DNA from 4 places in the Microbacterium sp. NPDC057741 genome. Region 1 is predicted to be linked to each of the others. Evidence: predicted binding sites of a transcription regulator. Region 1 holds the regulator's gene; each other region holds the start of a gene.

Region 1 (2,199 bases):
CTTCACTCCGTGTAACGCGTGGGGATCGCGAGCACCTGACCCACCTGCAGGGCACCGCCGTGCAGGTTGTTCAGACTGCTGATCTCGTCGATGACGTCGCGCGGGTCAGTGCCGGGGGCGACCTCGCCTGCGATCGACCAGAGCGTGTCTCCGGGCATGACCAGGACGGTCTCGAAGTCGACCGGAGCGGCATGCTCGCCGGAGGCGAGAGCGGAGCCACCGGCGATGCCCGCGTAAGCGATTCCGAAGGCGATCGGAGCGGCGACGAGGGCGCTCAGCACGCGGCGTCCGCGCCGCGTCATGCGCAGGCGAGTGCCGATGACTGCAGTGGGGGCGATGCCGATGGTGCTCATGTCGTGCTCCTCGTCAGATGGAATCAGCTTTCGCATCCGCCGCTCGGCCGGGAACGGCGGATGCGAAGCTGTGTTCCGAACTTATCTTCGATATCGAATACTTGTCAAGCGTTCTTCGAAATCCAGGACCCCGATACGCCGACACGCTCGAACAGATCTTCCGATTCCGGCGACTTCTCGGATACGGTTTCGATAACGACACCCCATCACGGACCACCGACATTCGAATCGGCTGCTCTCGGAGCACGGTGGGCCGGCGCACGAAGGAGCACCGATGAGCGACATCGCAGGCAACGCATCCGAGGTGCCGCGCACCCGCCGCCGCAAGAGCCTGAGCGCGAAGCAGATGGCGATCCTGGAGGTCATCCAGACCTCCATCGCGACCTACGGGTATCCGCCGAGCATGCGCGAGATCGGCGACGCTGTGGGGCTGAAATCGTTGTCCAGTGTCACCCACCAGCTCGGCCAGCTCGAGCTCAGCGGCTATCTTCGCCGCGATCCGGGCAAGACGCGCGCCATGGAGGTGCTGATCGACCTGCCGGGAACGAGCACCGAGAACCCCGCCGACGCCGTTCCCCCGGTAGGCGACGCCGCCCTGGTGCCCCTGGTCGGCCAGATCGCCGCCGGCGTCCCCATCACGGCCGAGCAGCAGGTGGAGGAGATCTTCCCCCTCCCCCGGCAGCTGGTCGGCAAGGGCGAGCTGTTCATGCTGAAGGTGCAGGGCGAGTCGATGATCGACGCCGCCATCTGCGACGGGGACTGGGTCGTGGTCCGCTCGCAGAGCACCGCCGAGAACGGTGAGATCGTCGCGGCGATGCTCGACGGCGAGGCCACGGTGAAGACGTTCCGGCAGCGCGACGGCCACACCTGGCTGCTGCCGCGCAACTCGTCCTTCGAGCCGATCCTCGGCGATGACGCCGTCGTCCTCGGCAAGATCGTCGCGGTGCTCCGCGCGGTCTGAACACCGCACACACGACGAAGGCACTCCCCGATCCGGGGAGTGCCTTCGTCGTTGTTGCGCGCACGCGCCCCGCATGTTGTGTGACGGGGCTCTACGCTCGAGACATGGCACCCGCGTACGGCACCTGGCCCTCCCCCTTCGACGCCGCGAGCATGGCGGCTGCATCGCCGCGGATCGACGGCGCACGATTCGTCGGCGACGAGATCTGGTGGGGCGAGTCGGTGCCCGCCGAGGGCGGCCGCATCGCGGTGCGCAGCTCGACCGGCGCCGAGATCCTGCCGTCACCCTGGAACGCGCGCTCTCGCGTGCACGAGTACGGCGGCGGAGCCTGGACGGCGGACGCCGCCGGCACCCTGTACTTCGTCGAAGGCGGCGACCAGCGGGTGTATCGGATGCCGCGGGGCGGCTCGCCCGAGCCGATCACCGAGGCTGGTCCCCAGTACGGCGGTCTGTCTGTGCAGCGCGGGCGCCTGCTCGCGGTGCGTGAGGACCTGCGCCCCGAGAAGCACGTCCGGGCGATCGTGGAGATCCCCACCGACGGCTCCGCCGCCGACAGCGACGACGCCGTGCGCGTCTTCGCCTCGACGAGCGGCTTCGTCGCGCATCCCGCGCTCTCCCCCGACGGCACTCGCATCGCCTGGGTGCAGTGGAGCACGGAGCGGATGCCGTGGGAGCAATGCCTCCTGCACCTCGCCGCCATCGGCGCCGACGAACTCGCCACCATCGGCACCAGTGCAGCGCTGCAGCCGGAGTGGGTGACTGACACCGAGCTGCTGTTCCTGGACGACCCGAAAGGGCGCTGGAACCTCGAACGCGTCGAGCTGGACGGCCTCCACGTCGTCTCGCGGACCGCGTACCCGATCGACGCCGACACCGGCGGCGGAC
Region 2 (2,199 bases), 130 kb from region 1:
CGGCTGCCGTCGATCCGGCAACTGGCGGGCGATCTGCGCGTCGCGGCCGGAACCGTCGCGAAGGCGTACGCGGCGCTCGAGGAAGAAGGGCTGATCGAGACCAGTCGCGCGCGCGGCACCCGGGTGCGCGCCGGGCACGCCTACGAGGACACGGTTCGGGATGCCGCGCAGGCGTTCGTCGCGGCATCCGCCGGGTTGACTCTGGAACAGGCGCTCGGCGCGGTGCGCGCGGCGTGGGACGGGTGACGGGTGAGCCCGAGTCCGAGCGTCGAGCGCTTGCGGCGCGAATGCCGGCGCACGTGTAGCGTGGGCGCTCGTGAGTGCCGACGCCGACCAGTTGATCGCGCGGACGCGCGCCTGGTTCGAGGCGCCGGAACAGATCTCGCTGTATTCAGCGGAACACCTCCAGGGGCCGACTGAGCTCGAGTCTTCGCTACTGGAGCGTCTGCGCCCGCGCGGGTGGGACATCCTGGATCTCGGTTGCGGGGCCGGGCGGCTGGCGGTTCCGCTCGCTCTGCAGGGCAATCGGGTCACAGGCATCGACGTCAGTAGGCCGCTGATCGATGCCGCGCGGCAGTTCGCGCGCGACCGCGACGCAGGCACTGTGGAGTTCGATGTCGTCGCAGGCGCAGGAATCGAGTTTCCGCCGACGTCGTTCGACCTCGTCCTCTCTGTCAAGCACTTCTGTTACATCCCGGGACGGGAGCGCCGACGCGGTCTGCTGAACGATGTCGCAACGGTGCTTCGCCCGGGCGGACGCCTGGTCGTGACCAGTCACCTCGTGCCAACGGAGGCGGAGGCGCTCGAAAGTCTGCGGGACGACCCGGTTCATCGGGCGGCGGCCGCAGAGTTCACGGAACTCGAACCGCTCGACACTTTCAGTGACGGACAGGGGTACGTGCACTGGTTCACCCGCGGCTCGCTCCTGGATGAACTGTCCGTGTTCGGACGCATCGAGGGCATCGAGGAGAGCATGGACGGGTTCCAGATCGGCGTCATCCTCCGGCGATGATGGCGGAACCGCTCGTCATGCGGTGAAAGCCTCGCCGGCCCAGTCGGCATCGGTGAGTCTGCGAACGGACATTCTCCTCGCGGCATGCGTCGCGGCAGCGTGGCCGACGGTGACACTTCCGATTGCGTCCAGTTCAAAGGCAGGCGTTCCGAGCGAGACGGGGCGGATGCTGCTGCGGCTTCGCCCCTTTCGAGTGCTTCCCGGTGCTCGATCTTGCGGGTTCGAATAGTTGGTTCAATCTGGGGTTTAAGGTTTAGTGTGAAAGTATGTTCGAATGTCGGTGGCCCTCGGTTGAATGGAGGGTATGAACAGCGTCGTGGTGGACCGGGTGGAGGCTCTGGTGACAGAGCTTTCTTCGGTGCTGACTGACGCGTTCGAGGGGGAGGTTCTTCCTGACTTGTCGGATGCTGAGCTGATGCGGTTGTTGGAGGTCGCGGGGCGGATTCAGCGGTGTGTGGACGGCGTGCTGGTGGAGGCGGCGGTGCAGGTGCGGGAGCGGTCGGAGGGGCTGCGGGACGAGCGGCTGACGACCGGGCACGGGTGCCGGCGGCCGATCGACCTGCTCTCGATGGTGTGCCGGATCGACTCGGCGCAGGCGGCGCGGGTGGTCCGCGCCGCCGGATATCTGGCGCGGACTCGGGGGATCACGGACGGGACGTTCCTGCCGGCGAAATACGACCGGTTGCGTGCGGCGCTGCTGGCGGGGGATGTCGGGTTGGGTGGGCTGCTGGCTGCGGCGGATCCGGTCGAGCACTCCCGCACCCGGATCGGTGAGGAGCAGCGGGTGGCTGCGGACCGACTGGTCGCCGCGTACGCGACCGGGGTTGTGCTGCATCCGGATACTGGCATCGAGGTCGGGCGGGTGCCTGTGCCGTCGCCGGGAGAGGTGGCGGATTTCTCCCGGGCGGTGGTGGCGGTGCTGGACCCGGATGGGGCCGAGCCGGATGATGAGCGGGCATCCCGCAACAGGGGCATCCGGTTCGGGAGACTCCGAGACGGCGTCTACCCGGTCTCGGGTGGGCTGCTGCCGGACGTGTACGCGCAATGGTCACGGCTCAATGACACGCTGCTCAGCCCGCGTGTGGGTGCTGGGGTCTGTTTCGTGGAGACCCCCGAGGCCGACGGGAATCCGAACGGCGGCACGGATGACGGGGATGATCGCACCCGGGCGCAGAAGCTGCATGACG
Region 3 (2,199 bases), on a different contig from region 1:
GGCGGCACTCGAACTGGTTCGGGAATAGCGACGGCGCGGCGCCGGTTCTCCCTGATGTGCTGATGACGGAGCGAACGCTCACAACTGAACCACAGAGAGAAACAGTAGATTTGAAGACGCCAGGTGGGGTTAGACTGGCGATCCGTTCGGCGCAACAGCCGGCGGAGACGATGGAGGGGAGGTTCCGATGATCCTTGTACGACAGGAGATCGGCGATGTGCTGAGGGACTTCCGCCTGCAGAAGGGGCGTACCCTCCGGCAGGTCGCGGGCAAGGCATCCGTCGCTCTCGGTTACCTCAGTGAGGTGGAGCGCGGGCAGAAGGAGGCGTCCAGCGAGATCCTCGCATCGGTCGCCGAAGCCCTCGACGTCCCCATCTCGACGATCATGCGCGAGGTCGGCGACCGCATCTCGGTGCTGGAGGGCATGCAGGTCTTCCCCGACGTGGTTCCCGACGATCTGGTCGCATCGGTCGAGCCCGAGCTCTCGCTGCGCTGATCGCGGATGCGACGCAGTGAGTTCCTGCGCGCCGTCGACGACGAGTTCGGCGCGCGCGCCACGGCGCTGACCCAGGACCTGGTCCTGAGCAGCATCGGTCGCACCGCCATAGAGGCGCTGGACGACGGCGTGTCACCGCGTGAGATCTGGCTGGCGCTGTGCGAAGAGGCCGATGTGCCGGCGATCCGTCGTTACGGCGTGGGTCGCCTCGAGCCTCGACAGCACTGACGATTCGATCCGCACTTCTGATCGATACCCGGGCGGCGTGTCATCGAAGAAGTGTTCGATAGGCGCGTATCGTTCTGCACAGATGGATTCCGGCCGGAATCTTCCCACAGGAGGGGGTATCGCCGACTCGATGTCGGTGGCCCCTCCTACGGTGAAAGACATGGCCTGAGCCATACGCCTTGTCTCAGATCCAGCCCCGCCGGGGTCGGACGCGACAGCCTACAGGCGGCAGAACTCGAGTACGAAGGAGCACGTCATGCCCTCACCCGCAGACCGCGAGAAGGCCCTTGAATCCGCCCTCTCCCAGATCGACCGCCAGTTCGGAAAGGGCTCGGTCATGCGACTGGGCAGCGACGAGCGTGCGCCGGTCGAGGTCATCCCCACCGGATCGATCGCGCTGGACGTCGCCCTCGGTATCGGGGGACTGCCGCGCGGCCGCATCATCGAGATCTACGGTCCCGAGTCCTCGGGTAAGACCACGCTCACCCTGCACGCGATCGCCAACGCGCAGCGCGCCGGCGGGATCGCCGCGTTCATCGACGCGGAGCACGCGCTCGACCCCGAGTACGCGAAGAAGCTCGGCGTCGACATCGACCAGCTGCTGGTCTCGCAGCCCGACACCGGTGAGCAGGCGCTCGAGATCGCCGACATGCTGATCCGCTCCGGCGCGATCGACCTTGTCGTCATCGACTCCGTCGCGGCCCTGGTGCCGCGCGCCGAGATCGAGGGTGAGATGGGCGACTCGCACGTCGGTCTGCAGGCTCGCCTGATGTCGCAGGCGCTCCGCAAGCTGACCGGTGGGCTCAACCAGACCAAGACCACTGCGATCTTCATCAACCAGCTGCGCGAGAAGATCGGCGTGTTCTTCGGCTCGCCCGAGACCACTGCCGGTGGTAAGGCGCTGAAGTTCTACGCGTCGGTGCGTCTCGACATCCGTCGCATCGAGACCCTGAAGGACGGCACCGACGCGGTCGGTAACCGCACCCGCGTCAAGGTCGTCAAGAACAAGATGGCGCCGCCGTTCAAGCAGGCCGAATTCGACATCCTCTACGGCGTCGGCATCTCGCGCGAGGGCAGCCTGATCGATTTCGGTGTCGAGCACGGCATCGTCAAGAAGTCCGGCTCCTGGTACACCTACGACGGGGACCAGCTCGGCCAGGGCAAGGAGAACGCCCGCAACTTCCTGATCAAGAACGACGACATTGCTCTGGCGATCGAGACGCAGATCAAGCAGAAGCTCGGCATCGGCGGGGCTGCTGCTCCGGCCGAACCCGTGGCCGACGAGCTGGCACAGCGCCGTCCGGCCTGATCATGACGGACACGAGCGGGGGTGAGCGCGACGACGATCGTCTCGCCCCCGTGATCCCACTGTTCGGCACCGCTCCGGCACAAACGGGAGAGACCGACGTCGTGCCTCGGCGCACCGGCGAGGACGGGCTCTGGCGTTCCACCTGGGATGAAGGCGGGGCGGAGCG
Region 4 (2,199 bases), on a different contig from region 1:
CGCTCACTCCTCCGGGCTGAGCGCGGGCAGCAGCACGCCCGCGATGCCTGCGGCGACCCGACGCGGTGCGGCCAAGTTCTCCCTGCCCTCGAACGCGGCGAGGAACCCCTGGTGGAATGCGGCGCCGACGAGCGTGCGCGCGGCTGCAGTGGTGTCGGCGTCGCGGCGGATGCGGCCGGCCCGGCGCTCCGCCTCGAGGTAGCGGCGCACCTCTGTCACGGCCTCCGCCGGGCCCTTGCCGTGGGCGGTGACGCCTTCGCGATGCTGCGCGAGCAGCTCCGGCGTGCCGAAGACCGATGCGGCGAGCGGGAAGGTGCGGGTGAAGAAGGCCATCAGCTGCTCCACCAGGGTCATGATCTCCTCGAAGAGATCCTCCGACCCCGCAGCGTCGGGATCGAAGCGCACCCGTGGCGTGCGCTCCTCGAGCACGCACAGGAACAGGTGCTGCTTGTCGTCGAAGTTCTTGTACAGCAGCGCCTCGGAGAGCCCGGCCTGCTGCGCGATGAGCTTGGTCGTCGTGTTCGCGATGCCGCGCTCGCGCATGACGAGCAGCGCCGCGTCGAGGAAGCGTTCGCGGGCGGGAGGAGCGGGTTCGGCCATGGGGCTATTCTAGTGAGTAAGTGTTCACTCACCCCAGGAGAATCGCATGCGCGTCGTCATCATCGGAGCATCGGGCAGGTCCGGCCGACGGGCTGTCGCCCACGCACTCGCCGCCGGCCACGAGGTCGTGTCGGTGGTGCGCACCCCGTCGTCGGCGCCGCAGTCGACCGAGGTCGCGCAGGCGGATGCCCGAGACATCGACGCTCTCGCTGTGGCGATGGCCGGAGCGGACGCGGTGATCTCGATGCTCGGCTTCGTCAAAGGCGACGCCGACACCCGCATCCTCCGCGACGGCATGGCCGCGACCGTCGAGGCGATGGGCCGCGCGGGCATCCGCCGCCTGATCACGATCTCGGCCGGTGCGCCCTATGTCGCCGGCGACGACCCGCTCGCGCGGTTCGTCGCGAAGCCGATCCTGCAGCGGGTGCTCCGGGCCAACAACGAGGACACGATGGCGATGGATGCCGCGATGGCGGCCTCCGGGCTCGACTGGACCAGCATCCGCCCCGGCCGTCTCGTGCAGGGCACCGGGAGGGTCCCGTACCGCACCCGGATCGACCTCTCCGTGCGGTGGCACTACAGCACCACCTTCGACACCGTGGGCCGTGCCGCCGTCGACGCGCTGACGGATCCGGGCTGGATCGGCCACGCGGTGTACATCACGGAGTGAGGCGCATGCTCGCCTTGGGGGTGCGGCTTGATCGATCAGTCGGGTCCGGCCATCTGGGCTGAAACGTCCGAGAAAAGTCGTGATTCACCCTTCCCGAATTCGTATAAATATACTAAACTGGACGCATGGACGAGGTGTCGGGATTCGAAGAGCGGGATGCTCTTCTCGATGCCTGGGTGGCGTGTCGGCGGGAGATCGATCGGATGGAGGCGAGGGCGGCGGAGCTGCTTGCCGCTCGTCAGGTGCTGTTCGATGCGGATGTCGCGGAGCATCAGCTGGCGCGGGAGTCGATCCGCCGGTCGATGCTCGCGGAGTTCTCTGCGGCGGGGCGCCTGGCGAAGGGGACTGTGGAGTCGGCGTTCGCCGCGTCGCGGACGTTGACCGATCATCACTCTGCGGTGCTGGATGCGCTGCGGGAGGGCCGGATCACGGTCGGCCATGCCCGGCAGATCACGCAGGCGGCGGCGGTGATCGACGAGGCGGTCCGCAACGGCACGGTCGACCCTGCGATGACAGGGTTGTTCGATGCGGCGGTGCTGGCGTTCGCCGAGCAGGACTCCCCGGCGCGCACCGGGGTGCATGCGCGGCAGGTGGTAGCGGCGCTGCTGGGGGAGACGGTGCGGGAGCGGCATGAGCGGGCGCGGGCGGAGCGGTGCGTGCAGATCGTGTCGCTCGAGGACGGCCTGGCGAGGTTGACCGCGGTGCTGCCGGAGCACATCGCGTTCGCGATCCGCGACCGCCTTGACCAGCTCGTCCGTGAGGTCGTGCGTGCCGAGAAGGCGGAGGCTGAGGAGCGGGCGACGGAGGCCGCGGACCGCCGCACGGGGAACGCAGAGCGCGCGCAGACCGACGGCGAGCCGTCCGATGGTGTGCTGGCCAATGGTTTGCAGGCGGACCGCGTTGGAACAGGTGCCGGGCGTGCTGCGATG

The links. The regulator LexA, encoded in region 1, represses DNA repair genes until DNA is damaged. The targets are predictions, from matches to a motif close to TCGAACANNTGTTCGA.
Region 2: ACFVDO_RS18135 (DUF222 domain-containing protein) is a predicted target of LexA. The motif match lies at 1,271-1,286, and genes of this name have one in related genera.
Region 3: recA (recombinase RecA) is a predicted target of LexA. The motif match lies at 768-783, and genes of this name have one in related genera.
Region 4: ACFVDO_RS15505 (DUF222 domain-containing protein) is a predicted target of LexA. The motif match lies at 1,370-1,385, and genes of this name have one in related genera.

The regions. Positions count from the first base shown of each region.
Region 1 covers NZ_JBHVJW010000007.1:211,187-213,385, reverse strand. Annotated here, with positions in the region: gene ACFVDO_RS18780 (LysM peptidoglycan-binding domain-containing protein) at 3-353, opposite strand; gene lexA (transcriptional repressor LexA) at 628-1,314, shown strand; gene ACFVDO_RS18770 (prolyl oligopeptidase family serine peptidase) at 1,419-2,199, shown strand, end outside.
Region 2 covers NZ_JBHVJW010000007.1:83,726-85,924, forward strand. Annotated here, with positions in the region: gene ACFVDO_RS18125 (GntR family transcriptional regulator) at 1-246, shown strand, start outside; gene ACFVDO_RS18130 (class I SAM-dependent methyltransferase) at 317-1,012, shown strand; gene ACFVDO_RS18135 (DUF222 domain-containing protein) at 1,317-2,199, shown strand, end outside.
Region 3 covers NZ_JBHVJW010000001.1:859,291-861,489, reverse strand. Annotated here, with positions in the region: gene ACFVDO_RS04205 (CinA family protein) at 1-28, shown strand, start outside; gene ACFVDO_RS04200 (helix-turn-helix domain-containing protein) at 188-496, shown strand; gene ACFVDO_RS04195 (DUF3046 domain-containing protein) at 503-724, shown strand; gene recA (recombinase RecA) at 981-2,033, shown strand; gene ACFVDO_RS04185 (regulatory protein RecX) at 2,036-2,199, shown strand, end outside.
Region 4 covers NZ_JBHVJW010000005.1:60,668-62,866, reverse strand. Annotated here, with positions in the region: gene ACFVDO_RS15515 (TetR/AcrR family transcriptional regulator) at 4-600, opposite strand; gene ACFVDO_RS15510 (NAD(P)-dependent oxidoreductase) at 647-1,270, shown strand; gene ACFVDO_RS15505 (DUF222 domain-containing protein) at 1,396-2,199, shown strand, end outside.